One region of the Hymenobacter coalescens genome, then DNA from elsewhere that is predicted to be linked to it. Evidence: riboswitches for the same ligand, from Rfam matches in the RefSeq annotation. Region 1 holds a riboswitch; each other region holds the start of a gene.
The links. A riboswitch is a leader RNA that binds a small molecule or an ion and turns the genes downstream of it on or off. The one in region 1 is predicted to bind S-adenosylmethionine.
Positions count from the first base shown of each region.

Region 1 (5,887 bases):
AGCGCCAAGGCAGACGATGATGCATCACACTAGCAGTTAAAGTTCCGCAAGCTAGTGGATGCAATCAATTTTGTACAGTGGGTAAGCACGCGCAAAAAAGGCCCTGCCAGCTCTGGCAGGGCCTTTTTATAGTATCATATCAACGGCGTACTTACTCCGCTTCCAGCTGCAGCTCCGCGCCGTCGGGGCTGCGCAGCGTGAGGCGGTCGTCGGTCAGCGTGGCCACGTCAAAAGTGTTGCTGGCGTTGCCGTTGTCGGGCGTCATAGTGATTTTCTTACCGGCTTGGTCAAAGGTGTATTTACCATTGATCGACTGCGTGGGCGAGGTCATTACGTACTGGCCGTTGGCAAAAAAGCGGATTTCTTCCTGCTTCTGCTCGGACGTTTGCTTGACCTTGTCGCCGGTGGCATCTTCCTCTTTGCGGGTTTTCCACACCTTGCTTTCGGTACCGTAGAGCATGTTGACACCTTCTACTTTGCCTTCCTTGCTGCCGCAAGCGTAGGTCACAAGGGTCAGCAGCATGAGCAGGCTGGCTAAGTAGTGCAGGGGGGTGTTGAATGGTCGTTTCATGGGGAGTGTCTGGAATGGAGAATGGATGTAGGGGGTGCGCTTCGCGGCTACCGTCGGGTTGGTTGCCGTTGGGCGTTTCTTACGGGCAGTCGGCCAAAGGGTTAAGCCGAACCTATTCCCAAGCGGCCGCGTAAAGCACCTCGAATCCGCTGTACCCGGTATGGCGGCCTTCGTTCCCCACACCTCAACCAAGACCACACTATGGGACTCTTTGATTTCCTGAGCGATAAGGGCGAGAAGAAGCCCGTACAACCTACCCAGCCCCAAACCGGCAGCGCTACCGATTTCTTCGGCAACAAGGCGCAGCCGGCGGCCGCACAGCCGGCCGCGGCGCAGGGCGAGAGCTACACCGTGGTAAGCGGCGACTCGCTGTCGAAAATCGCCAAGAACCACTACGGCGACGCCTCCAAATGGCACCAGATCTACGACGCCAATAAGTCCACCATCGGCTCCAACCCCGACCACATCGAAGTGGGCCAGGTACTGAAGCTGCCGAAGCTGTAAGACGCTTCCATCGCCTCTGATTATTGAGCCGCCCCGGTCCGACCCCGGGGCGGCTTTTTGTTTGCCGGGAGCTAGGTTGTGCGGGGAAGACCAGCCTTTTTGCCGGACGCCAACCGCACATTATACTCGCCGTAGCAGCCTGTTTCAGAGGCCTAATGCACCTTATTCGGTCCTGAAAAGCATTTTCTGCAAGTGGCGGAAAACTTTTTGCCGGATTTGCGTTTTATGCATCCGGTACTACCTTTGTGCCACCCGTGCTTCCGGCGCAGGCTTTTTTTGACGCATTTATTCCGAAGAGGCGAGAGAACAGGCTCCACGACCCTCTGGCAACCACCAGCAATGCACAAGCTGGCAGGTGCCAAATCCTGCCCCGCTGACTATCAGACCGGGGGCAAATAAACCGCGTGCTATGAACACTTACCTCCCTACACCCGACAACTTCCCGTCTCCGCGCACCGCCGCGGCGCCCGTTACGGCTTTGCCCGTAATGCTTGGCGCCCCCGCCGGTGCCCGCACGCAGCCGCACCCGATGCGCGCTGCTGACCTGTGTTGTTGCTGTTGTTGGTAGTGTCACGTGCGGGCCGCTGATGCCCGCTCCTACCCTTCCTCGTTTTTTATTGGCCGCCGGGCTTCCGGGCGGCACGTGGCTTAGCCGCACCCGTTGAGCTACTCCGGGCGCTGAGCCGCACGCTGGCATACGCCGCTGCTTTGGGCAGCGCGTAGCTGCCTTCCCGCATCGATTCTGTCATCCACAACCCTCTTTTCAGCCTACGTATGTCCGCTCAAAACCTGCACTTCGAGACCCTGCAACTGCACGCCGGCCAGCAGCCCGACCCCACCACCGGGGCCCGCGCCGTGCCGCTGTACCAGACGACTTCCTACGTATTCAAGAACGCGGAACATGGCGCCAACCTCTTTGCCCTGAAGGAGTTCGGCAACATCTACACCCGCCTGATGAACCCCACCACCGACGTATTCGAGCAGCGCGTGGCGGCACTCGAAGGCGGCGTGGCCGCCCTGGCCACGGGTTCGGGGCAGGCGGCCCAGTTTCTGGCGCTGAACAACATCCTGCAGGCCGGCGACAACTTCGTTTCGACCTCCTTCCTCTACGGGGGCACCTACAACCAGTTCAAGGTAGCGTTTAAGCGCCTCGGCATCGAAGTGCGCTTTGCCGACGGCGACAACCCCGCGAGCTTCGAAAGCCTGATCGACGAGAACACCAAGGCGCTGTACCTGGAAACCATCGGCAACCCGGGCTTCAACATTCCGGATTTCGAGGCCATTGCGGACCTGGCCCGCAAGTATGACATTCCGCTGATCGTCGACAACACCTTCGGGGCGGGCGGTTACCTGTTCCGGCCGCTGGAGCACGGCGCGCACATCGTGGTGCAGTCGGCCACGAAGTGGATCGGCGGGCACGGCACCAGCATCGGCGGCGTGATTGTGGACGGCGGCACCTACGACTTCGGCAACGGCAAGTTTCCGCAGTTTACGGAGCCCTCGGAGGGCTACCACGGGCTGGTGTTCAACGACGTATTCGGCAAGAACGGCCCATTCGGCAACATCGCCTTCATCATCCGGGCCCGGGTGGAAGGCCTGCGCGACTTCGGCCCCTCCATCAGCCCGTTCAACTCCTGGCAGCTGCTCATTGGCCTCGAAACGCTGAGCCTGCGCGTGGACCGCACCGTGGAAAACGCCCAGAAGCTGGCCGAATGGCTGGAGCAGCACCCGCAGGTGGAAGCCGTGAACTACCCCGGCCTGAAAAGCAGCCCCTACCACCAGCTGGCCACCAAGTACCTGAAACGCGGCTTCGGCGGCGTGCTCACCTTCGCCATCAAAGGCTCCAAGGAAACGGCCACGCAGTTCATTGATAACCTGCAGCTGATCAGCCACCTGGCCAACGTTGGCGACGCCAAGACGCTCATCATTCAGCCCTCGGCCACCACGCACCAGCAGCTGTCGGACGACGAGCAGCGCGCCGCCGGCGTGGCGCCCACGCTGCTGCGCATTTCGCTGGGCCTGGAGCACATCGACGACATCAAGGGCGACCTGCAGCGCGCGTTCGACGCGGTGCGGCAGAGCGCCGACCGCCCCACCGAGGAAGACGGCGAAATCCTCCTCGAACAACAAGCCGGGCACCCCGCTACGCTGGAAGTTTAACAAGGGAGGGAACCTGGGGAAGCTGGTCCGCTGCCATGGCCCGGCTTCCCGTCCAGCAGCGGGGCGCGGGCGGCGCGTTTCGGGAGAAAGCGCGTCGTCTCTGCCCCGGCCTCTTTGCTTTCCGGCCTCTTCCGTAGCGGGAGGGGCCGGAAGCAAAGAATTGTTTTTCCGGCTGCGGCTTCGGCCGCGGTCTATTCTACATCCTTTCACCTCCGAGAGGAAGCCGCTATGAGCAACCCCCAAGTGCTGAGCCTGCCCGAGCCGCTGCCGCTGGAATGCGGCGGGCGGCTCGACGGTGTGCAGATTGCCTACCACACCTACGGCACCCTGAACGCGGCCGGCGACAATGTGGTGTGGGTGTGCCACGCCCTGACGGCCAACGCCGACGTGCTGAGCTGGTGGCCGGGCCTGTTCGGCGCGGGCCATTATTTCGACCCGGCCGACTGGTTTATTGTGTGCGCCAACGTGCTCGGCTCCTGCTACGGCAGCACCGGGCCGGCCTCGCCCGTGCCGCCCCATCACCGGCCGCTGTACCAGGCTTTTCCGCGCCTGACGGTGCGCGACCTGGTGGCCGCGCACGAGCAGCTGCGGCAGCACCTCGGGCTGCAACGCATTCACACCGTCATCGGCGGCTCGCTGGGCGGGCAGCAGGCGGTGGAATGGGCCATTCAGCAGCCGAAGGTGTTTGAGCACCTCGTGCTGCTGGCTACCAACGCGCAGCATTCGCCGTGGGGCATTGCCTTCAACGAGGCCCAGCGCCTGGCCATTCAGGCCGACTGCACCTACGAGGGCGGCGGCCCCGACGGCGGCAAGCAGGGCCTGCGCGCGGCCCGCGCCGTGGCCCTGCTCAGCTACCGCAGCTACGACGCCTACGGCCGTACCCAGGTGGAGCCTGACCACGACACCTTGCCGGCGTTCTACCGGGCCAGCTCTTACCAGCAGTACCAGGGCGACAAGCTCACGGCCCGCTTCAACGCGTACAGCTACGTTACGCTCTCCTACATCATGGACTCGCACCACGTGGGTCGTGGGCGCGGGGGCGTGGCCACGGCTTTGGCCGGAGTGCAGGCTCGGACGTTGGTGCTCGGCATTTCGTCGGACGTGCTGTTTCCGCCTGGCGAGCAGCAGTTGCTGGCCCGCCACATTCCGGGGGCCATGTACGCCGAAATGGACTCGCCCTACGGCCACGACGGCTTCCTGATCGAAACCGCGCAAATAGCGCATTTTCTCGAACGATTCTATGTCCAGACCTTCGCCCACTAACCCCACCCGCATCGGCCTGATCGGCTTCGGCTGCGTGGGGCAAGGGCTGTACGATATTCTGCAGAAGCGCCCCGAAACGGCGTTTGCGGTGGCGCGCATTGCGGTGAAGAACCCCACCAAGCTGCGCCCCCTGCCCGCCGAGCGGTTTGAGTTCCACGCCGACGACCTGCTCGACGATGCGAGCCTGGACCTGCTGGTGGAGGTCATCGACGACGCCGACGAAGCCTTCCGGCTGGTGAGCGAGGCGCTGCGCCGCGGCCGGCGCGTGGTGACGGCTAACAAAGCCATGGTGGCGCGGCACCTGCCCGAGCTGCTGCAGCTACAGCAGGCCTTCGGCGGGACGCTGCTCTACGAAGCGGCCGTGTGCGGCAGCATCCCGGTGATCCGTACCATCGACGGCTACTTCGCGCAGGAGCCGCTGCTGGGCGTAAGCGGCATCTTCAACGGCTCCTCCAACTACGTGCTGACGCGCATGACCGAGGGCGGCTCCGACTACGCCGAGGCCCTGGCCGAAGCGCAGGCGCAGGGCTTCGCCGAAACCGACCCCACGCTGGACATGGCCGCCTTCGACCCACGCTCCAAGGCCGTCATTCTGGCCGCGCACGCCTACGGGCTGCTGCTCGACCCCGACGAGGTGCTCAACCTCGGCATCGAAAACGTGTCGTCGGCGGATATTCGCTTTGCGGCTGAGCGTGGGCAAAAAATCAAGGTGGTGGCCAGCCTGCAGCCCCTGCCCGGGGGCGGCGCCACGGTATTCGTGACGCCGCAGCTGGTGGGCGCCGATTCGCCGCTGTATGCCGTGGAGCGGGAGTTCAACGGCGTGGTGGTGGATGCTGAGTTTGCTGGGCAGCACTTCTGGCGCGGCCGCGGCGCCGGCGGCCACCCCACCGGCTCGGCCGTGCTGGCCGACTTGGTGGCTCTGCGCAACGGAAGCCGCTACACCTATAATAAACTGGGAGCCGACGCGCCCGCCCCCGCTGCCGATCTGGAGCTGGAAGTGTACCTGCGCCACGCCCCCAAAGGACTGCGCGAAGAGCTGGGCTTCGTCGGCACCTCGGAGGCGCTCAGCGCACCGGGCTTCGGCTACGATTCCGCCGTGGGCTACGTGCGCCTGAGCCAGCTGCACCGCCACCGCGACGCGCTGCGGACAGCCGGCGCCTTTGTGGCCCGTACGGGCCGCACGCGGCCGGTGCCGGAGCAGGAATTGGTTTCAGCGGCCACCCCGGAAGCCGCGGTAACAGCCGAGTAAAGTATCTTTCGGCTTCGGCAAGCCGCGCCTCCGTTTCGCAAACAGCGTTTGTGGAACGGGGGCGCGGCTTACCATTTACCTAGCTTCCTATTTAAGCTCAGGCTGGGCCGCTAGCGTGATGGTGTCGCGGGCTTGCAGTA
Region 1 covers NZ_BAAGRA010000019.1:564,280-570,166, reverse strand. The annotation lists gene ACYVKQ_RS18770 (erythromycin esterase family protein) at 1-25, opposite strand, end outside; gene ACYVKQ_RS18765 (lipocalin family protein) at 152-571, opposite strand; gene ACYVKQ_RS18760 (LysM peptidoglycan-binding domain-containing protein) at 773-1,075, shown strand; SAM riboswitch class I at 1,358-1,477, shown strand; gene ACYVKQ_RS18755 (O-acetylhomoserine aminocarboxypropyltransferase/cysteine synthase family protein) at 1,850-3,235, shown strand; gene ACYVKQ_RS18750 (homoserine O-acetyltransferase family protein) at 3,464-4,498, shown strand; gene ACYVKQ_RS18745 (homoserine dehydrogenase) at 4,476-5,747, shown strand; gene ACYVKQ_RS18740 (carboxypeptidase-like regulatory domain-containing protein) at 5,835-5,887, opposite strand, start outside.

Region 2 (5,887 bases), 540 kb from region 1:
GTGTTCGGTACCCAACGGGCCGCGGGCGGTGGTCTGCTGCGGCCGCAAAGTAGCCCCAGTCAAATGTCGGGCGGATGCGGCTGGCGGCGCGTCGTACTGCTCATTGGCGGCGAAGCGCCCTACACGGTTGAACGACAAAAAATGAGTTTGCGTCTGCTGCCAGGGCCTGCTGATCGAACAAGCTGCGTGGAGTCCAACAAGAACGGGGGAATGCCGTACTTCCTGGGGTAAGTGTGATTCACCCAGCCACTTACTCCATTCCCATGCCGACTAAGAAAGCCACCGCTTCCCATAAAAAAGACGATCCGTGCTGGAAAGGCTACGAGCAGCAAGGCACCAAGAAGAAGGAAGGCAAGACCGTCCCGAACTGCGTCAAAAAAGACTAATTCGGCTTCCGCAGCCAGCTAACCGCCCCGGCCCGCTACGGTGCCGGGGCTTTTTTTGCGCCGCTCATAGCCGGTGGCGCATTGCCGCTGCCGTTTGGCCCGGATGCTCCGCAGGTTTATTTTCCATATGATTTTAACAATATTATATTTACTTGATTTGCTAATTACTGGAGCGTCGTTTATCTTCGCTACAGCTTATCCAGAAAGACTGAGGGACTGGGCCCTGTGACGTCTTAGCAACCAGCCGCTGCGGCAGAGGTGCTAACTCCCATCCGAGGCGGCGCAAGCCGCGTTCGGAAAAGATGAGCGGAACCGGCACCTTCTCGGGTTGCCGGGGCTTTCTGGATAGCGCTTTGCGCACCTCAATTCCGAAAGCCACATGCCGACTCTGCCCGCCTCCCCCCTCGCCGATCTGCTCCGCCAGCGCGTGCTCGTGCTCGACGGCGCCATGGGCACCATGATTCAGCGCCACCAGCTCACCGAGGAAGACTTCCGCGGGACGCGGTTTCAGGATCATCCCAAGCCCCTGCGCGGCAACAACGACCTGCTCTGTCTGACGCGCCCCGACGTGGTGCGCGGCATTCACGCCGAGTACTTCGCCGCGGGCGCCGACATCGTCGAAACTAACACCTTCTCGGGCACCACCGTGGCCCAGGCCGATTACGCCCTGGAGCACATCGTGTACGAGCTGAACTACGAGGCCGCCCGGCTGGCCCGCTCCGCCGCCGATGAGTACAGCACGCCCGAGCGCCCGCGCTTCGTGGCCGGGGCCATCGGACCCACCAACCGCACGGCCTCGCTCTCGCCCGACGTGAACCGCCCGGGCTTCCGCGCTGTCAGCTTCGACGAGCTGGCCACGGCCTACCACGAGCAGGTGCGCGGCCTCATTGACGGCGGCTGCGACGCGCTGCTGATCGAAACCATCTTCGACACCCTGAACGCCAAAGCGGCTTTGTTTGCCGCCCAGCGCTTCTTCGACGAGGGCGGGCGCGTGGTGCCCATCATGATATCGGGCACCATCACCGACGCCTCGGGCCGCACCCTGTCGGGCCAAACGGTGGAGGCGTTCTGGAACTCCATGCGCCACCTGCCCATCCTGAGCATCGGCCTGAACTGCGCCCTTGGGGCCAAGCAGCTCAAGGTGTACCTGCAGGAGCTGAGCCGCCTGGCCGACTGCTACGTATCGGCCTACCCCAACGCGGGGCTGCCCAACGCCTTCGGCGGCTACGACGAATCGGCCCAGGAATTTGCGGCCGTGCTGGAGGAGTACCTCCAGGAAGGCCTGGTGAACATCGTGGGCGGCTGCTGCGGCACCACCCCGCTGCACATTGCCGAGGCCTCGAAGCTCACCGACCGCTACGCCCCGCGCCCGCTGCCAGTGCGGCCCCGGGCCACGCGCCTGAGCGGGCTGGAACCGCTGAATATCTACCCCGAAAGCCTATTCGTGAACGTGGGCGAGCGGTGCAACGTGACCGGCTCCCGGGCCTTTGCCCGCCTGATCCGGGCCGGCCAGTACGAAGAAGCCCTGGCCGTGGCCCGCGCCCAGGTGGAAGGCGGCGCCCAGGTGCTCGACGTGAACATGGACGAGGCCCTGCTCGATTCCGTGGAGGCCATGACCACCTTCCTGAACCTGATTGCCTCCGAGCCCGACGTGGCCCGCCTGCCCCTGATGATCGACTCCTCGAAGTGGGAGGTCATCGAAGCCGGCCTGAAGTGCACCCAGGGCAAGAGCATCGTCAACTCCATTTCGCTGAAGGAAGGCGAGGAAGTGTTTAAGCACCACGCCCGGCTGGTGCGCGCCTACGGGGCCGCCGTCATCGTCATGGCCTTCGACGAGCAGGGCCAGGCCGACTCCTTCCAGCGCCGCATCGACATCTGCCAGCGCGCCTACCGCATCCTGACCGAGGAGGTAGGCCTGCCGGCCGAGGACATCATCTTCGACCCGAACATCCTCACCGTGGGTACCGGCATCGAGGAGCACCGCCGCTACGCCATCGACTTCATTGAGGCCGTGCGCTGGATCAAGCAGCACTTGCCCGGCGCCCTCACCAGCGGCGGCGTCAGCAACGTGTCGTTCTCCTTCCGCGGCAACGACCCCGTGCGCGAGGCCATTCACGCGGCCTTCCTCTACCACGCCATCAAAGCCGGGCTGGACATGGGCATCGTCAACCCCAGCCAGCTGGCCGTGTACGACGAGGTGCCCAAGCCCTTGCTCGAAGCCGTGGAGGACGTGCTGTTCGACCGCCGCGACGATGCTACCGAGCGCCTCGTGCAGCTGGGCGAGCTGCTGAGCCTGACCAAGGGCGGCGCCGCGGCCAAGGTCGTGGAGGCCGAAGCCTGGCGCGGCTGGCCGGTGCAGAAGCGCCTGGAGCACGCCCTGGTGAAGGGCATTACTGATTACATCGAAGCCGATACCGAGGAAGCCCTCAAACAACTCGGCCGGCCGCTGCCCGTCATCGAAGGCCCCCTGATGGCCGGCATGACGGTGGTGGGAGACCTGTTCGGGGCGGGCAAGATGTTTTTGCCGCAGGTGGTGAAGTCGGCCCGCGTGATGAAGCGCGCCGTGGCCTGGCTGGAGCCCTACATGCAGGCCGAGCGCGACGCGGCGGCGCTGTCGGGCGGCACCGAGGCCCGGCAAACAGCCGGCAAGGTGTTGCTGGCCACGGTGAAAGGCGACGTGCACGACATCGGCAAGAACATCGTGGGCGTGGTGCTGGCCTGCAACAACTACGAGGTCATCGATCTGGGCGTGATGGTGCCGCTGGAAAAGATTGTCAGCGAAGCCGAGCGCCTGCAGGCTGACATCGTGGGCCTGAGCGGGCTGATTACCCCCTCGCTCGACGAAATGGTGTACGTGGCCCAGGCCCTGGAAAAGCGCGGCCTGCGCGTGCCCCTGCTCATCGGCGGGGCTACCACCTCACGCCTGCACACGGCCGTGCGCATCGCGCCGGCCTACGGCGGACCAGTGATTCACGTCAACGACGCCTCGCGCGCCGTGCCGGTGGCCTCGCAACTGCTGGGCCTGGGCCGCGACGCCTTTGCCAACGACGTGGCTCGGGAGTACCTGCAGCTGCGCGACGACCACGCCGGCCGCCAGCGCAACAAGGACTACGTGCCCATCGAGGAAGCGCGCCGGCAGAAGTTCCAGGCCGACTGGGCCGCCGCCGACATCGTGAAGCCCAGCTTCCTCGGCGCCCGGGTGTTCGAGTACTACCCGCTGACCGAGCTACTGGACTACATCGACTGGACGCCTTTTTTCCACGCCTGGGAGCTAAAGGGCCGCTACCCGCGCATCCTCGACGACGCGACCTACGGCGAGGCCGCCCGCCGGCTGTTCGAGGATGGGCAGGTGCTCCTGCAGCGCCTCATCGACGAAAAGCTGATCCGGGCCCGCGCCACGGTGGGCTTCTGGCCGGCCAACACGGTGGATTCGGATACCATCGAAATCTACCAGGACGACACCCGCCAGCGCGTGCAGGCCGAAACCTTCACCCTGCGCCAACAGAGTTTGAAGGCGGCCGGCCTGCCTTACCTCGCCTTCTCCGACTTCCTGGCCCCGAAAGACTCCGGCCGCGCCGACTACCTCGGCGGCTTCGCCGTCACGGCCGGCATCGGGCTAGACGAGCTGGTGGCCGAGTTCGAGCGCCAGCACGACGACTACTCCGCCATCCTGGCCAAGGCCCTGGCCGACCGCCTCGCCGAAGCCCTGGCCGAACGCCTGCACGAGCGGGTGCGCCGCGAGCTGTGGGGCTACGCCCCGCAGGAGCACTTCACCAACGAAGACCTGATCAAAGAGGAATACCGCGGCATCCGGCCGGCGCCCGGCTACCCCGGCTGCCCCGACCACACCGAGAAAATTACGCTGTTCGAGCTGCTGGGTGGCGCGGAGCAGACGGGCATCACGCTCACCGAAAACCTGGCCATGCACCCCACGGCCGCGGTCAGCGGCTTCTACTACGCCCACCCCGACGCGCGCTACTTTGGGCTCGGCCGCATCGGGCAGGACCAAGTGGCCGACCTGGCCCGGCGCAAGGGGATGCCGTTTGCCGAACTGGAGCGGTGGTTGTCGCCGAACCTGAACTATGAGCCCTCCGCCGAAGCGGTGACGGCTACTGCGGATTAAGGCTACAGGGCGTCCCCTTCTGCATGCAGAAGGGGACGCCCTGTAGCCGGCGCGGAAGCGGTTGGCCTGGCGTCGGATGGTTGTTTCAACCCTTTAGAATACCGCCTCAACAACGTCATGTTTAAGCGCCCTTGGCATGACGGCCCACGACAATCACGCCGCCTGTGATTGTCCCCCGATTACTCCTCACCTGGGGAGGAACACTCACGAGCAACGACATGCAAGCCCAGGGTTTGCGCTTCCCATGAAAGTTACCGACCACCTGGCCCGCGCCAACGGCAAAACGCTCTTCTCCTTCGAAGTACTGCCGCCGCGCAAGGGCGAAAACATCGAAACGCTGTTTTCCAACATCGAGCCGCTGCTCGAGTTCAAGCCGCCGTTTATCGACGTGACTTACCACCGCGAGGAGTACGTGTACCGGCAGCGCGCCGGCGGCCTGCTCGAGAAGATTACCACCCGCAAGCGCCCGGGCACGGTGGGCATCTGCGCCGCCATCAAGGGCCGCTTCGACGTGGACACGGTGCCGCACCTGATCTGCGGGGGCTTCTCAAAGGAGGAAACCGAAAACGCGCTCATCGACCTGCACTTCCTCGGCATCGACAACGTGCTGGCCCTGCGCGGCGACCCGATCAAGTCGGAGCCGGGCTTCGTGCCGCACCCCGACGGCCACGCCTACGCCTGCGACCTGATCGGGCAGGTGCAGGCCATGAACCACGGCCGCTACCTCGACGAGGAGCAGGTGGACACGGCCGCCACGCACTTCTGCATCGGCACGGCCGGCTACCCCGAAAAGCACTTCGAAGCGCCCAACCTCAACTCCGATCTGCGCTACCTCAAGCAGAAAATCAACTGCGGGGCCGACTACATCGTCACGCAGATGTTTTTCGACAACCAGAAGTTTTTCGACTTCGTGGACAAGTGCCGCGAGGCCGGCATCACCGCGCCCATCATCCCGGGCTTGAAGCCGCTGACCACCAAAAAGCAACTGACCATGCTGCCGCGCTCCTTCTTCCTGAACCTGCCCGAAGACCTGGTGGAAGCCGTGGCCCAGTGCCGCGACGACGCCTCGGCCCGCGAAATCGGCATCGAGTGGTGCGTGCAGCAGAGCCGCGAGCTGATGCAGCGCGGCGTGCCCTGCCTGCATTATTACTCGATGGGCCGGGCCGAAGCCGTGCGCCGAGTGGCCGCCGAGCTGTTCTAGCCGCTGCTTTTCCTGTTGCATTGCCACGGCCGGTCCTCACGAGGTCCGGCCGTGGCCGTTTCGGCACTTATACCCCCAGCCCGCCAAAACGCGCGGCAACGGCGTACGTATTGATACCTAACATGCCCGATTCCGCCGCTCTCCGGCTCAATTGATCATTGCCGCCTTCTTGATCAT
Region 2 covers NZ_BAAGRA010000019.1:22,259-28,145, reverse strand. The annotation lists gene ACYVKQ_RS16585 (hypothetical protein) at 264-386, shown strand; SAM riboswitch class I at 579-695, shown strand; gene metH (methionine synthase) at 766-4,509, shown strand; gene metF (methylenetetrahydrofolate reductase [NAD(P)H]) at 4,754-5,710, shown strand.
Region 2: another riboswitch for S-adenosylmethionine. It lies ahead of metH (methionine synthase); the one in region 1 lies ahead of ACYVKQ_RS18755 (O-acetylhomoserine aminocarboxypropyltransferase/cysteine synthase family protein).

Region 3 (5,887 bases), on a different contig from region 1:
TGTCGTCGAGACGGGTGGCGCCCCGTTCGCTGACTTTGGCCTGCAGGATGTCTTCGATGATGGCCTCCAGCGTGGCCGCGTCGCTTTCCACGGCGGCGGTGCAGGTGGCGTCGCCCACGGTGCGGAAGCGCACCTGCCGGGTGGTCAGCTCGTCGGTGGCGTCGAGGGCAAGGTGCTCGGTCACGGCCAGCAGCTGGCCCGAGGGCAGCACCACGCAGCGCCGCTCGTGGGCGAAGTAGATGCTGGGCAGCGGGATGTTCTCGCGCTGGATGTAGTTCCACACGTCCAGCTCGGTCCAGTTCGAAATCGGGAACACCCGCACGTTCTCGCCGGGCTGAATCTGCCCGTTGTAGATATTCCAGAGCTCCGGGCGCTGCCGGCGCGGGTCCCATTGCCCGAATTCGTCGCGCACCGAGAAGATGCGCTCCTTGGCCCGGGCCTTTTCCTCGTCGCGGCGCGCCCCGCCGATGCAAGCGTCGAAGCCAAATTCCTCGATGGTGTCGAGCAGGGTGTAGGTCTGCAGGGCGTTGCGGCTCGGGAACTTGCCGCCCGGCTCGCGCAGGCCGCGTTGCTTGATGGTGTCCTCCACCCGGCGCACAATCAGCTGCTCGCCCAGCTCGGCGGCCAGCTCGTCACGAAACTGCAGCACCTCCGGGAAGTTGTGGCCGGTGTCGATGTGCACCAGCGGGAAGGGAAACCTGCCGGGGCGGAAGGCTTTCTGGGCGAGGCGCACCAGGGCAATGGAGTCTTTGCCACCCGAGAACAGCAGCGCCGGGCGCTGGAACTGCCCGGCCACTTCGCGCAGGATGTGGATGGCTTCGGCTTCGAGCCGGTCGAGGTAATCTAGGCGGGGGAGCGTAGGCATACGGCAAGGAGGTGCCTGTTCGGCCATTTCGGACCGATTGTGAGGAGTCAAGAAAAGTGGGGAATGCGGTAGTGGGGCGGGAGTTAGGCGCTAGAGTGGCCTGTTCCGGTCGTCAGGGTCAGCAGGAATGGTTAACGCCCTTCGAGCGTGGCCGTGGGCACGGCGGCCGTCTGGTGCAGGCCGCACTCCTTGGCCGATTGGTCTTCCCACCACCAACGGCCGGCGCGGAAGTCTTCCCCGGGCTTGATGGCCCGGGTGCAGGGCGCGCAGCCGATGCTCACGAAGCCCTGCAAGTGCAGCGGGTTGTGTGGAATGCTGTACTCGCGGACGAAAGCCCAGGTTTGTTCCCAGGTCCATGCCAGCAGCGGGTTGACCTTGAACAGCTGGTAGGCGGCGTCCCACTCCACCGCGTGCATGCCGCTGCGGTTGGCCGATTGCTCGGCGCGCAGGCCCGTCACCCAGGCGGCTTGGCCGGCAAGGGCACGGCTGAGTGGCTCCACTTTGCGCACGTGGCAGCAGGCTTTGCGGGCGTCTACGCTTTCGTAGAAACCGTTGGGGCCCTGGCGCTCCACCAGCGCGGCTACTTCATCCTGGTTGGGGTAATAAGCACGGATGGTTTTGCCGTATTTCAGCACGGTCTTGCTCCATGTGGAGTAGGTCTCCTGAAAATTCCGGCCCGTATCGAGGGTGAATACTTCGATGGGCAAATCGTGGGCAAAAATCAGGTGCGTAATTACCTGATCCTCGAGGCCAAACGAAGTGGAGAAAGCAGCCTTGCCCGCAAATTCAGCGGAAATGACGCGCAGAATATCCAAGGGATCAGCACCAATTAATTGCTGACGGATTTGCGCCACCTGTGCATCGATTAAAGTCGACATGCGCAGCAGAAATAAGCCCTAACCGCTGCAAACAGCGGGCAAGGTCGAAAAGCAGAAAGAAGAGGGAAGCTGGAAGGAGCAGCGCGCCGAATTCGGGCGGCGCCAGGCACGGCTCAACGACGCGCGGAGCGGCAGCGCTTAGTTGTCAGGCGTTTCCAGCAAAACGGCAAAGAGGTCGTGGGGCCTCAACAACACACGCGGCGCGTCGGCATACAACAGCAACAGGAGCCGTTGAAGCCGAAAAGGCCCGGCTGCGAGGCAGCGGAGCCGATAAAATTTGCGCGGGGAGTGAGGTCGGAATGCACGACGTCGGTGTTTTTATATGGTCAGGAATTGGCACCGTTCGGGACTGTCCCGATGGTTGCCGGCGCTTCGTAGAGCCTGTCTCTCCACGCCTCTGTATAAAAACAATCCTGAGAAGAATTGATGCTGCAAAGGTAGCGGCACGAATTCCAGAATTGCAAATCTTTTATTGCGGCCTTAACCACAGCAACCGCGCCAATGTTTTGCGGGCTGCACCAATAATTACGTTCATTGCCCGTTTCGTGGATACGAACCGATCCGAAAAGCTTCGGAAAATAATCCGGCCGGACCTGACAACCACGCGGGTAGATTTCAAGTCAAGCCTGTACCATCGTCAGCCTCCGAATTCCGTGCGCACTGCTACTATTCTTTCCCAAGCCTCGCTGTTGCTGCTGCTGAGCGGCTGCGCCGCCGTGGTGCCGCACACCCTGCAGACGCCCTTGGTGCAGCAGCGCGGCGAAACCGAACTGGCGCTGAACGCCGGCACCCACGGCACCGACGTGCAGGCTGCCTACGCCCTGACCGACCGCCTGACGGTGCTTGGCAGCGCGCACCAGCGCATTCGTGGCAAGCACGGTCACTGGGCCTACACCGGGGAGGCCGGCGCCGGATACGCCTTTTTCCGGCCCGGCAGCCAGCGCTGGAGCTTGTACGGCGGTATGGGCTACGGGGCCGGTTACGCCTTCTCCACCTTCTGCCCCGACCTTTGCGGCGAGTTTCGCGCCTCCGACCGGGTACGCTACAGCTACGCTTTCGTGCAGCCTACCTATGTGTGGATGCCCGAGCCCGACTTCGCCTTGAGCGCAGCCGTCAAGATCACGGCGATGCGCTTTTCGCGCTGGCGCACCGTCAGCAGCGGGTTCGACGACGTGCAGGGCGCGTTCGTGGCGAACGTGCGCGAACAGTCCGGCCGCACCGGGCCCGTGCTGCAGCCGGGCGGCAACATTTACGTGGGCCTGTCGCGGCATTTTCGGCTGAATTTCAGCAGCAGCGTATTTATTCCCCTGCAGCGCGACTTTCCCTCCACCCTCGGGCTGGCTGCCGGCATCGGCGTGCAGTACCGCTTCGGCGGGGCGCCGGCCGGGCAGCCCTGAGCTAGTTCGGTCCATGAAAAAGGCGTCGACCAGGAATAACCCTGTCCGACGCCTTCTGCTAGCTACCCGTCGGCCGCCTAATGGCGCCGCACCATGTCTACTACGGCATTTACCCACAGCGGGTGGGTGTTGCAGCTGGGCACCAGCTGCCAATGCTGACCGCCGGCTTCCTCAAACATTTCCTTGAATTCTTCGCCTACCTCAATGGTGGTTTCCAGGCAGTCGGCCACGAAAGCCGGGCTAAAGGCCAGCACGTTTTTGTAGCCTTTGGCCGGCATTTCCTTCAGCACCTCATCGGCGTAAGGCTGCAGCCACGGGTCGCGTAGGCGGCTCTGCAGGCGGCTCTGAAAGCACACCGTGTACTGATCTTCCGTCAGGCCCATGGCCTTGGCCAGCAGCCGCGAGGTTTCGAAGCACTGGGCCCGGTAGCAGTAGCGGTTGTTTTTGTTGTAGTGGCTGCAGCAAGTGCCGAGCTTGCAGTAGCCTTTGTGGCTGCCCTTTAGCACGTGACGCTCCGGAATGCCGTGGTAGCTGAATACCACATGGTCGTAGGAGTGCTTCTTCATTTCCTCCAGCCCCAGGGTGGCGAAGGTGTTGATGAAGCCGGGGTCGTCGGCGAAGGTGCTGATGAAGCTCACGCTGGGCACTACCCACCACTTGCCCACCAGTTCCATTACTTTCTCTTGCACCGAACCCGTGCTGGCCGCCGCGTACTGCGGAAACAGCGGCAGCACAATGATGCGCTCTACGGCCGCGGCGCGCAGTTCTTCCAGCGCCGACTCGATGCTGGGGTTCTGGTAGCGCATGCCGAAGGCCACTAGGTACTCCTTGCCGAGCTTTTCCTGCACCAGCTTCTGCAGATCCAGGCCGTGGTAGAGCAGCGGGGAGCCGCGCTCGTCCCAGAGCTGCTGATAGATCTTGGCCGACTTGGGCGCGCGCAGCGGCACCACGATGCCCTGAAACAGCGGGTAGCGCACCGCGGCCGGCATGTCGATGACGCGGGGGTCGGTCAGAAACTCGTTGAGGTAACGGCGGACGTCGGAAGTGCTGGGCGAGTCGGGCGTGCCGAGGTTGACGAGCAGCACGCCGATGCGGCCGCGCGTGGTGGCGGATGCCGAAGTGGTGGTAGAAGCAGGAGCGGAAGCAGGGGAGAGCATGCCGAAGAGAATCGTTCGAATGGCATACAAAGGTACAGCCCCCAAAGTTTGCGCCCTTGCTACCAGAATGAGCGTGGCTATCTGATTTCCATCAGGTTTTCGCGGCTGCGGGCGGGCGCGGCGCCGCCAAACGCTACCTGCCCCGCCTGCCTGAAGCCCGGCACCTTACCCGGCGGCGGTTTTGCCGTAAGCCGCTATTATTCAGCCCATGCTGCCCAGCCGGCCATAAAGCCGTACCTTTGTGCCCCTTAACCGATTACCTCCCGTGACTACCGACCCCAAACCGCACCGCGCCGGCTTCGTGAGCATCATCGGCAAGCCCAACGTGGGCAAGTCGACCCTGATGAACGTGCTGGTGGGCGAGCGGCTCAGCATCATCACCAGCAAAGCCCAGACCACGCGCCACCGCATCCTGGGCATTCTGAACGGCCCCGACTTTCAGCTGGTGTACTCCGATACGCCCGGCATCATTCAGCCCAAGTACGAGCTGCAGTCGGCCATGATGTCCTTCGTGTATTCCTCCCTGGAAGATGCGGACGTGATTCTGTTCGTGACGGACATCTACGAGAAGCACGACGAGGAACCGGTGGTGGAGCGCCTGCGCCGCTCCGAAGTGCCCATTCTGCTGCTCATCAACAAGATTGACCAGGCCACGCAGGAAGAAGTGGAGGCCAAAATGGCCTACTGGCGCGAACAAATGCCCAACGCCGCCGAAATCATCCCGATTTCGGCACTGAACGCTTTCAACACCGAGCAGGTCTTTCAGCACATCCTCGACCGCCTGCCCGAGCACGAGGCTTTTTATCCCAAGGACGAGCTGACCGACAAGCCGGAGCGCTTCTTCGCCTCGGAGATGATCCGCGAGAAGATATTCAAGCTCTACAAAAAAGAGGTGCCCTACAGCACCGAAGTCGTCATCGAGGAGTTCAAGGAAGACGAAACCATCATCCGCATCCGCGGCATCATCTACACCGAGCGGGCCTCGCAGAAGGGCATCATCATCGGGCAGGGCGGCGCCGCGTTGAAGAAGGTTGGCACCTGGGCGCGGGAGGAAATGGAGAAGTTTTTCCAGAAGAAGGTGTTCCTGGAGCTGCACGTCAAAGTCAACGAGAACTGGCGCGCCGACCCGAAAATGCTCAACCGCTTCGGCTACAAGCCGGAGTAGAGTAACTTCTTTCGGGTTGTTGTGTGGAATAAGTTTTTGGCTGCATCATAGGCTCGGTTTTGATAAGGAGCATATGCATAAAACAGCCGGAATGATAATAGTCGGAGTAGTGTTAACCACCGCTGCTAAGGCTCGGACAGCACCAACCAGCCTCCGGCAATTGGTTGAAGAAATGCAGCAACGACTTAAACCAACCGTGGGGCAAAAGCCGCCGGTGCACATAGCTGGCGCTGCAGCTTACAACATGGCTGGTCACTCGATGCCACTATTTCTGAATGGGCACTTTGCTACGCTCGATAGCCTAAACAGCTATACCGTCGAAGACCTCGAAGAACTGCGGGTGGATCGAAGTGAAAAGTCCACCGCGCTTTTGGTAACCTACGGTTCGTGGGGAACCATATATGTCCGCTTGAAAAACAAAAAAC
Region 3 covers NZ_BAAGRA010000007.1:148,886-154,772, forward strand. The annotation lists gene cysD (sulfate adenylyltransferase subunit CysD) at 1-865, opposite strand, end outside; gene ACYVKQ_RS06230 (phosphoadenylyl-sulfate reductase) at 997-1,743, opposite strand; SAM riboswitch class I at 2,059-2,151, opposite strand; gene ACYVKQ_RS06235 (hypothetical protein) at 2,397-3,140, shown strand; gene hemH (ferrochelatase) at 3,218-4,297, opposite strand; gene era (GTPase Era) at 4,563-5,462, shown strand; gene ACYVKQ_RS06250 (hypothetical protein) at 5,536-5,887, shown strand, end outside.
Region 3: another riboswitch for S-adenosylmethionine. It lies ahead of ACYVKQ_RS06230 (phosphoadenylyl-sulfate reductase); the one in region 1 lies ahead of ACYVKQ_RS18755 (O-acetylhomoserine aminocarboxypropyltransferase/cysteine synthase family protein).

Region 4 (5,887 bases), on a different contig from region 1:
CAGCAGAAAGGGAGAAACACGGCCAGAGGCCGACGGAGCTGGCGTAGAAACGCAATGGACTGGGAGAGTGGATTTAGGTGTTCGGAAAAATTTTCTCCCAAAATGGAAATCCGAAGGTACAATTGCCCCCGTAGCTAGCGGCCCAAACTTGGCTATACCGGGCTGGTTCTATCCCAACGCCCGAAGCTGCTGGCTAAATCTTCACTTCTTTCTCTCCGCCATATGCGACACGCTTACCTTCCTGCTGTACTTACCGGAGTCACCGTGCTGGCCGCGGCCATCGGCGTATCGGGCCAGAGCCTGGTGAGCGGCTTTATGGCCGGCAAGCACCACGGCTCGGTGGTGTTTACGGGCACGGCCGAGCGGTACCGCAACGTGTACCTGGTCCCGGACAAGGTAGACGCAGTGCCGATTTTCCGGGAAGTGCGCGTGTCGTCGGTGAGCGTGTACGCCAACTACGGCCTGACCGATAAAATCGAGGCGGTACTGAGCCTGCCCTACATCAAGTCGACGGGGCGGGCGGCGCGGGCCGTGCTCCAGGACGAGGGCTACACCAATACCCGCAGCGGGCTGCAGGACGTGTCGGTGCTGCTGAAGTTCAAGTCGTATTCGGCGCCGGTGGGCAGCAGCCAGCTGGATCTGCTCGGGGTGGTGGGCGTGAGCACCCCGGCCAGCAATTACCGCAACGACCCGGGCCTGGCCTACATCATTGCCATCGGCAACCGCGCCACCAAGTACACCACCCTGGGCATTGCGCACCTGCGTACGCCCTCGGGCGTGTTCGTGACCGGGCAGGCCGGCTACAGCCTGCGCACCACCCGGGTGCCCAACGCCTTCCTGGCCGACGCCAAGGTGGGCTACGCGGGCCTGAACGTGTACGCCGAAGCCTGGGCCTCGGTGCAGGAATCGGGCAGCAACGGCACCGACATTGTCCAGCCCGGCTTCGACGGGGACTTCACCGCCACCCGCGTGGATTACACCCGCATCGGCCTGAGCCTGTACAAGCCCGTGACCAAGGGCTTCGGCGTGGTGCTGGGCGCGAGCCGGTACGTATCGGGCCGTAACCTGGGGCAGTCCACCGCGGTGTCGGCGGGCGTGTCGTACAACTACTAATTGGTAACCGGCGCGGCCGCCTGGCCGGCCCGAAACGGCGGGCATCACGTGCCTTCGACAAACACCAGCGTAACCGGGTTGCCGGACCCAGAAAAGGTTCTTTAGGGCCGGTAGCCTTCCCGTTACGGCTGCCGAAGGGCTGCCTGGCGGCCTGCCCCGGACGCCCTGAGGCCTTTGCCGGAAGAGCCGGTGCTGAAATGCCCGCTGCTGCGGGAAACGATCAGCGTGCCTTTGCCCGGCAGTTCCAGCACCCGCATCACAACCACGTTCGGCCCGGCGGTGTGGCTCGGAACGACGGACACGCCATGCAGGGCTAGCAGGCAGAGTCAGGAGAAATACAGTTTTGGCATGCCGGCAAGCTGGTGGCAGCGCCCGCCCAAACGCTACCCGGTATTGCGGAGTTTGCAAGTTCCGGCTGCCCGGCCCTACCTTTGCGGCATCAATTCTTTACTCCTGAAGGATTGTTTTTATAGAGAGGCGCGGAGAGACAGGCTCTGCGAAGCGCCGGCAACCATCGGGAAAGTCCTGAACGGTGCCAATTCCTGACCATATAAAAACAAGTTGCTGTGGGCTTCCCCGACTACTTTACCGCTTTGTACACGCGCCGCACGGCGCAGCCCTGCGCCGTTGCCGCGGCGGAGCTGCCCGGGTGTTGTTGCTGTTGAAGCATCCCTGAGGCCGTGGGTTCGCGCTGCTGAACTACCACGGCTTTCCTCGCCACCCCTGCGGTGGCCGGCCGCTACTTAGGCGGCCCTCATCCTCCCCCCGTTTACCTTTTTGCCCTGCCGGCCGGTCCGGTGGCGCCCGCCGTGTGCGGCGGCGTCACGGTGGGGCAGGGCGCCACCGTTGCGCGGGCCGTGGCCCGGGCTATTTCCGCTTTATGCTCAAAAAATCATTGGAACTGCTGCGGCTCGAAGCCGCGGAGACCGGCTCGCACACGCTCAAGCGTAGCCTGGGGCCGCTCAACCTGATTGCCATCGGCGTCGGGGTTATCATCGGGGCGGGGCTGTTCTCGCTCACCGGCATCGCCGCCGCCGAACACACCGGCCCGGCCGTGACGCTCTCGTTTATCGTGGCGGCCATCGGCTGCGCGTTTTCGGCCTTGTGCTACGCCGAGTTTGCGTCCATGGTGCCGGTGGCCGGCTCGGCCTACACGTACTCCTACGCCACCATGGGCGAGCTGTTTGCTTGGATTATCGGCTGGGACCTGGTGCTCGAATACTCGGTGGGCGCCGCCACCGTGGCCATCAGCTGGTCGCAGTACCTGGTGAAGTTCCTCGGCATCTTCGGGCTGCACCTGCCGCCCCAGTTGGTCATGTCGCCCTGGGAAACGGCCACGCTGGCCGACGGCAGCGTGGTGGGCGGCTGGCTGAACCTGCCGGCCATCATCGTGGTGCTGGCCATTACGTCCATCATCATCCGCGGCACGCAGGGCTCGGCCTGGTTCAACGCCGTGGTGGTGGCCCTGAAAGTATCGGTGGTGCTGGTGTTCATCGCCCTGGGCTGGCAGTACATCAACCCGGCCAACTACCAGCCGTACATCCCGGCCAACACGGGCACCTTCGGCGAGTACGGCTGGAGCGGCATCTTGCGCGGGGCGGGCGTGGTGTTCTTCGTCTTCATCGGCTTCGATATCGTGGCCACCATGGCCCAGGAAGCCAAGAACCCGCAGCGCAACATGCCCATCGGCATCATCGGCTCGCTGCTGGTGTGCACGGTGCTGTTCGTGGTGTTCGGCTACGTGATGACGGGCCTGGCGCACTACTCCGAGTTCAAGAACAGCGCCGCGCCGGTGGCCGTGGCCATCGAGCACACGCCTTACAAGGGCTGGCTGCTGACGGCCATCATCGGGGCCATCCTAATCGGCTACACCTCCGTTATTCTGGTGGATTTGCTGGGCCAGAGCCGCGTGTTCTTCTCCATGTCGCGCGACGGGCTGCTGCCGCGGGTGTTCTCGCAGATTCACCCGCGCTTCCAGACGCCGCACAAGTCCAACCTGCTGCTGGGCGTGTTCATCAGCTTGTTTGCCGGGCTGGTGCCCATCAAGGTGGTGGGCGAGATGTGCAGCATCGGCACGCTGCTGGCCTTCGTGATGGTGTGCATCGGGGTGTTGATCATGCGCAAGCGGGAGCCAAATGCGCCGCGCGCCTTCCGCACGCCGTGGGTGCCGCTGGTGCCCATCCTGGGCGTGGTCACCTGCCTGGTGATGATGCTCAGCCTGCCCGGCGACACCTGGCTCCGCCTGTTCGTGTGGCTGGCCATCGGGCTGGTTATCTACTATTTCTACGGCAAAAAGCACAGCAAGCTGGGCCAGGGCCTAGTGGTGAACCCGACGGTGGAAGCGCCGGGCAATCAGGTCGCCTAGCTTACGCTGCACTCATAACCGCCGAAGCCGCTGGTACGCCACCAGCGGCTTCGTGCGTTCAGGCTTGGCGGTTTGCTTTACTTTGCCCCGATACGCAATGCCTTATGGAACAACTTTATTCCGATTCAGCAGCATCAGCCGGCGAAAAAAGCGTCGTAGCCAGGGTCGTATATCCCACTTACAAAGAGAGTTGGGCGGTATTGGGTTGGTTCCTGCTCCTGCTAGCCCTGTTGGGGGTGGTGTTCTTTGCCGTGGCCAACCTGGTGGGCACCAGTCACCGGCATACCATGCTGGTAACCCTGCTGGCCACCGACTCGGCCAAGGCGCTGATCATCGTGTTTCTGATGTGGTACGCGGGCAAGTCGCGCGTGCTGCCGCTGCGCCTGCTGGCGCCGCGTGAGCAGCCGGGGGTATATGCGGCCATGCTGGGCATAGCCGGTGCCCAACTAATCCTGCGAAGCCAGGTGCACCACCTGGGCCTGCCGTCGTGGCAATTGGAGTCGGTGATGCAGAAGCTGGCCGCGTTTCCGGTGGCGGCGGGGTTCACCATCTGCGTGGCCGCGCCGGTGCTGGAAGAGCTGTTGTTTCGGGGAGTAATGCTGCCGGGACTGGAAAGAAACTACGGTTCGGGCAAGGCCATTCTGCAGTCCAGCCTGCTGTTCGGCCTGTTTCACCTGAACCCCGCGCAGGCCGTCAGCGCCTTTCTGCTGGGGCTGCTGGCGGGTTGGGTGTACGTGCGCACCCGCTCGCTGGCCGCCTGCATCTGGCTGCATTTTCTCAACAACGCCGTGGCCTTCGGGGCGGGGTTTCTGCCGGCCCTGCGGCACTACGATTCGGTGAGCGACATGCTGCCGACTGGGTGGTCCGGCGCCGGGGTGTTGGGGCTCACGCTGGGCTTGCTGCTGCTGGGCATGTTCGCCATTGGGCGCCTGACGCGGCGCCCGGCCGGCGGCGGGTTGCGCTGAGGGCGTGACGGACCGGCCACCAAGCCAAAAAAGCCCCGCCCGCCTTGCACGCGATGCTCCAGCCGCGCAACTTACGCGGCTTTTCTGCCTTATCCCTTCTGCTATGCCTGATTGGTTTCGCTTGGCCCGCCTGGGGGCCCTGTTATCCTTGCCGCCCCTGCTGGGCGCCGCTTACGCCGGAGCGGCTGACGACCCCGTGGTGGCCCGTATTCTGACCCGCCTGGCGGAGTATTACGCCGGGGAGAACCCCGAGAAAGTGTACCTGCACTTCGACAAGCCCTACTACGCCACCGGCGAAACCGTGTGGTTTCGGGCCTACGTGGTGGAGGCCGGCCAGCACCGGCCCGACACGCTGAGCCGGGTACTGTACGCCGACCTGCTGGCGCCCAACGGCCGCGTGCTCACCCAACGCACCTTGCGCCTGCGCCGGGCGGGGGCCGCGGCCGAGTTTGCGCTCGGCGATTCGCTGGCGGCGGGCGTATACACCGTGCGCGCCTACACTTCCTGGATGCGCAATGCGGCGCCGGAGCTGCTCTTCACCCGCCGGCTGCCCGTGTACCGGCTCGCCGTGGGGAGCAGCGCCCGTCCGGCCGAGCCGGTGGCGGCCGGCAAAAGCCGCCTGGTCACGGCGGCGCCCGCCGCGGCCCGTCCCGACGTGCAGTTTTTTCCCGAAGGCGGCAACCTGGTAGCCGGGCTCGACAACACCGTGGCCTTCAAGGCCACCGACGCGGCGGGCCTGGGTTTGGCCGTCAGCGGTACCGTGCTCAACGCGCAAAACCAGGAGGTAGTGGCTTTTGAAGCCCGGCACCGGGGCATGGGGCATTTTCCGCTGCGGCCCGAGCCGGGCCAGACCTACCGCGCCCGCGTGAAGCTGCCCGGCGGCGGCACGGCGGAGTTTCCGCTCCCGGCCGCGCAGGCCACGGGCTACACCCTGGCGGTGCGCACCATCGCCGACAACCTCATGCTGGTGGTGCAGCGCCGCGACCAGCCCACCGGCCCGGCGGCGGCCCCCGTGACGGTAGTGGCGCACGTGCGGGGGCAGGTGGCCTTTGTCGGACAGGCCCAGGTGGCCAACGGCGCGGCCTTTTCGGCCCGCATTCCGCGCAACCGTTTCCCGGCCGGAGTGGCCCACTTCACCTTGTTCGACGGGGCCGGTGTGCCGCAGGCTGAGCGACTGGTGTTCGTGCCGCCCACCGGCACGCCGCGCCTGACGCTCACGCCCGACAAGGCCAGCTACGGCCCCAAGGAGCGGGTGCAGGTAAGCGTGGAAGTGCGCGACGCGGCCGGCCAGCCCGTCGCGGCCGACCTCTCGGTGGCGGCTACCCAGACGCCCGAGGTGCCCGGGACAGCAGCCTTCGGCGAAAACATCCTCACCAACTTGCTGCTGACTTCCGACTTGCGCGGCTTCGTGGAAGACCCGGCCTGGTACTTCCGCGACGGGCAG
Region 4 covers NZ_BAAGRA010000011.1:184,319-190,205, forward strand. The annotation lists gene ACYVKQ_RS08565 (hypothetical protein) at 223-1,113, shown strand; gene ACYVKQ_RS08570 (hypothetical protein) at 1,236-1,415, opposite strand; SAM riboswitch class I at 1,578-1,670, shown strand; gene ACYVKQ_RS08575 (amino acid permease) at 1,994-3,478, shown strand; gene ACYVKQ_RS08580 (lysostaphin resistance A-like protein) at 3,715-4,443, shown strand; gene ACYVKQ_RS08585 (TonB-dependent receptor plug domain-containing protein) at 4,547-5,887, shown strand, end outside.
Region 4: another riboswitch for S-adenosylmethionine. It lies ahead of ACYVKQ_RS08575 (amino acid permease); the one in region 1 lies ahead of ACYVKQ_RS18755 (O-acetylhomoserine aminocarboxypropyltransferase/cysteine synthase family protein).